2 regions of the Buttiauxella gaviniae genome follow, and region 1 is predicted to be linked to the other one. Evidence: predicted binding sites of a transcription regulator. Region 1 holds the regulator's gene; the other holds the start of a gene.
What was found. Region 1 encodes sigma-54, which starts transcription at its own class of promoters, with help from an activator protein. Its sites were predicted from a motif close to GTTGGCACANNTTTCGCTNT; they were not measured.
Positions count from the first base shown of each region.

Region 2: hydN (electron transport protein HydN) is a predicted target of sigma-54. The motif match lies at 894-913, and genes of this name have one in related genera.

Region 1 is NZ_JBFMVT010000002.1:1,407,478-1,409,679, reverse strand. Features, by position in the region: gene hpf (ribosome hibernation promoting factor) at 1-263, opposite strand, end outside; gene rpoN (RNA polymerase factor sigma-54) at 286-1,719, opposite strand; gene lptB (LPS export ABC transporter ATP-binding protein) at 1,850-2,202, opposite strand, start outside.
Region 2 is NZ_JBFMVT010000002.1:1,702,820-1,705,021, reverse strand. Features, by position in the region: gene fdhF (formate dehydrogenase subunit alpha) at 1-266, opposite strand, end outside; gene hydN (electron transport protein HydN) at 304-849, opposite strand; partial or broken gene hycI (hydrogenase maturation peptidase HycI) at 1,109-1,576, opposite strand; partial or broken gene AB1E22_RS08590 (formate hydrogenlyase maturation HycH family protein) at 1,721-2,110, opposite strand; gene AB1E22_RS08585 (NADH-quinone oxidoreductase subunit B family protein) at 2,110-2,202, opposite strand, start outside.

The sequences.
Region 1 (2,202 bases):
TGTTTGGTTAACTGGCGCGCCAGTTTATCAATCAGACCATCAATTGCCGCATACATATCCTGGCCATCAGCGCTGGCATGAATTTCTCCGCCATTCACATGGAGTGTTGCATCGGCAATGTGTGTGACCTTTTCCACCTTTAACACAATGTAGACCTGGTTAATTCTTTCGAAGTACTGCTCCAGTTTGGCAAACTTCGTACTCACAAAATCGCGCAGTGCGTCAGTGATTTCGACGTTATGTCCTGTAATGTTGAGCTGCATAGTGTCTTCCTTATCGGTTAGGTCACACCAGTTGTTTACGCTGGTTTGACGGTGGTATGGATAAAGACTCTCGGTACTTCGCAACAGTGCGGCGTGCCACCATGATCCCCTGATCGGATAGCATAGTCGTTAACTTACTATCACTCAGAGGTTTCGCAGGATTTTCCGCCGCGATTAACTTCTTAACCAGTGCTCGGATCGCCGTTGAGGAAGCTTCGCCACCCCCTTCGGTATTCACATGGCTTGAGAAGAAATACTTCAATTCAAAAATGCCGCGCGGGCTATGCAAATACTTTTGCGTCGTCACACGGGAAATGGTCGATTCATGCATTTCGACCACTTGCGCGATATCCGCAAGAACCATGGGTTTCATGTGTTCTTCGCCATGCTCGAAAAAGCCTTGCTGTTGTTCAACGATGCAACGGCTGACGCGCAGCAGCGTATCATTGCGGCTTTCAAGGCTTTTAATCAACCATTTCGCTTCTTGCAGGTTACTGCGAATAAATTGCGAATCGCTGTCATTGCGGGCGTTGGTGCCCATCGCTGCGTACTGCTGATTTATTTTCAGACGCGGAATACTGTCTGCGTTGAGTTCTACAGTCCAGCGGCCGTGAAGCTTTTTGACCAGAATATCGGGAATCACGTATTCGGGTTCACTCGTCTGAATGGACTGGCCTGGACGTGGATCCAGAGACTGAATCAGGCACATTGCTTCTTTCAGGACTTCTTCTTTCAGACGCGTGACGCGCATCAAGCTACGGAAGTCATGATTGGCGAGCAAATCTAAATGATCGCTTACGATCAGGCGAGCTTCTGCCAGCCACGGTGTTTCGCGGCTGAATTGTGAAAGTTGGATCAACAAGCAATCGCGCAAATCGCGAGCCGCGACGCCGACCGGGTCGAAACGCTGCACGCGTTTAAGAACGGCTTCCACTTCGTCGAGGGTGATTTCGTCATCACCCATGCTTTCCAGAATTTCTTCAAGCGAAACCGTGAGATAACCCATCTCGTCTACGGCATCGACAATAGACGTGGCGATAGCGGTGTCGGTGTCAGAAAACGGAGTGAGATCGACTTGCCACATCAGATAGTCCTGAAGTGACTGCGTTGTTTCTCCCTGATACACCGGCAATTCGTCGTCAATGTAATCTGTTCCAGTGCCCGATGGCGTACCCGCGGTATAGATTTCATCCCAACTGGTATCCAGCGGTAACTCGTCAGGCATCTCTTTTTGTTCGAGCGCCTCGCGAGTGTCTAATGCTTCAATTTCACGAACTTCCTGAGTATCAATTTCATCATGCAGATCGGTTTGCTCAAGCAGGGGGTTACTTTCCAGTGCTTGCTGAAGTTCTTGCTGTAGCTCTAACGTCGATAGTTGCAACAGACGAATCGCCTGCTGCAACTGGGGAGTCATAGCAAGTTGTTGGCTAAGCCGTAATTGCAAACCTTGCTTCATATTCAGAGCGAGCGTCCTCAGGTGTATACTCGTCATACTTCGAACTGCAGGGGCTTTGTCTGCACTCCCTTGCCGCCTACCTGCAACTCGAATTATTTAGAGTATAAATATTATGATCTTTCCTACCCTATCAGAGTCTGAACTCTTCGCCCAGATACACGCGCTTCACATGCTCGTCTTCCAGGATCTCAGCTGGCGTACCATGGGCGATTAAATGGCCCTGGCTTACGATGTAGGCGCGTTCACAAACCGCCAACGTTTCGCGTACGTTATGGTCCGTAATCAGCACACCGAGCCCGCTGTCTCGCAAATGTTCGATGATTCGTTTGATGTCGATAACGGAGATGGGGTCAACACCTGCAAAAGGTTCATCCAAAAGAATAAATTTTGGATTTGCAGCTAAAGCGCGGGCGATTTCTACACGACGACGCTCACCGCCGGACAAAGACTGCCCGAGGTTATTGCGCAAATGTTCGATGTGAA
Region 2 (2,202 bases), 300 kb from region 1:
TTGGCGGTATAGCTGATCGCTTCCTCCCAGCTTACCGGCTGGAGTTTGCCGCCTTTTTCGTAACGAATCATCGGCTGCGTCAGACGCGGTGTGAGCAGCTTGGTATCGTTGAGGAAATCCCAGCCGTAATAACCTTTCAGGCAGAGTTCGTTCTGGTTTGTCACGCCATCAGCCGCTTCGGCGCGGATAATTTTGTTCTTCTCAACAACCAATTTCAGTTTGCAGCCTGCGCCACAGTAAGGGCAGACGCTGGTAATTTTTTTCATCAGTAACAGACCTGTTAAAAGTTGAAATGCAGTTAAATTAGAAAATCAGGGATGAAGTGGCATCGAACGCCGCGCGGCGGCGTTTTTCGGCACTCATTTGCTCAAGTTTATTGCGATCAACGCAGATAATGGCGTTGGTTGGGCAGGCTTCCATGCAGGCAGGGCCTTCTGCGCGGGTGTGGCAGAGGTCGCATTTATTGGCTTCTGCTTTTTCTGCAATCACATTAAGACCCGCGCCGCTGTTGCGAACAACCGGACGAACAACCACTTCCATTGCGCCATACGGGCAGGCAACCACGCAGGTTTTGCAGCCGATGCAACGTTCTTGCATCACGTTCACAAAACCATGCTCGCGGCTAATCGCCCCGTTCGGGCAGACGTTGGCGCAAGGTGCGTCTTCGCACTGGCGGCACATCGTCGCGGTGGAAACATTGACGCCTTTAATCACATGAATACGCGGAAGAAAGGTCTGTGGGGTTAATGCCGCACAATCCTGCGCTTCCTGGTGGGACACGACACAGGCCACTTCGCAAGTGCGACAGCCAATACATTTGCTGGAATCAGCAATGATGAAGCGGTTCATCATGAACTCCTGAAAGAGTGTTTTATTTATACGTCGACCATAGACATACATAAAGTGTGCCAACTTTCAAAGTAGCGTGATTCAAGGGCTTAGGTATTGATCCGGGGCGGGATGACAGTGACATCGACACATTTGACGATGTCATTTGGGCAGATGACAAAGGGGGAGGGAATTAGGTCGGCTGGCGGCTGGCGCCTTATCCGACCTACCTGATGCTTATATTCGTAGGTCGGATAAGCGCAGCGTCATCCGATGAACATCACTCAAACTCAGGCGCTTCCAGCTCCGCAAAACCGCCGTTGCCTTCCCAGCCAGCCAGACGCTGATACACCGTCTCAACCGCCGCTTTCACGGCATCGGTCATTGGGTAGTAAAACCCGACGATATCAGGCTGAATGCCGAGGAAAATCACTTCGCCAATATCATCCTTCAACTGATCGATCAGATAGTTAAGCGGCATATTGTGGGTGGTCATCATAAACATTTCGGCGATGTCATCCGGGTCAATAATGCGGATTTCGCCGGGGTTAAGACCCATGTCCGTAGCATCGACCAGCAGCAAACGTTCCGGGCGCAATTCACGAATGGCCACCACGTCATTTTCAGGTGCGGTGCCGCCGTCGATAACCACCCAGTCGCCTTGTGGGGCGGCCAGGCACTTTTCGGCCAGCAATGGGCCTGCGCCATCGTCGCCCATCATGCTGTTGCCGACACAAAGTAAAACGTTACGACCTTCATTCTTCGAGCCGCAGTCGCGTTGGCTGCTTTCGCTCGCCCCGGTCGCAGAGTTATCTATGCTCTCGGGGACTTGCTCAGTTGCCGCCTGACTGCAACTCGAATTATTTTGGTCGAGGTCATAGCGCCTGCGCACCATCAAATAGATGGCGGGTTCTTGTTGAATCGCTTGCAGCATGTCGAGCAATTCCTGACTCCACTTTTGCTGCTGCTCGGTTTGCGTTGGTTTTGCGGCATCAAACGCTTTTGCCAGCAAAACTACATGGCTTTGATCGATAACAATTTCACCGTAACGCGGCACCCCTTCCATTTTGCGTCGCGCTTCGCTGCCTTCTTCAAGCGTGGCAATCCACGCTTTGTAAGGCTCAAAGGAACAAACCAGGTTCTCTTTCAGGCAGTCGATAACGCCGAGATGATGGCCGATTGCCAGGCTGTAATAGACCACCTGCTGTGCATCACTCGGTGTGTTGTCGTTTTCATCGACAAACTTACGGCTAAGCTGGCAAAACACCACCGACTCGCTCATTACACGCGCTCCTGCTTCACCAGTGCTTCAAGGTTGCCGACAATTTCCGTCAGACGTGGATCGTTCTCGTGGGCCAGCCACTGCTGAACGCT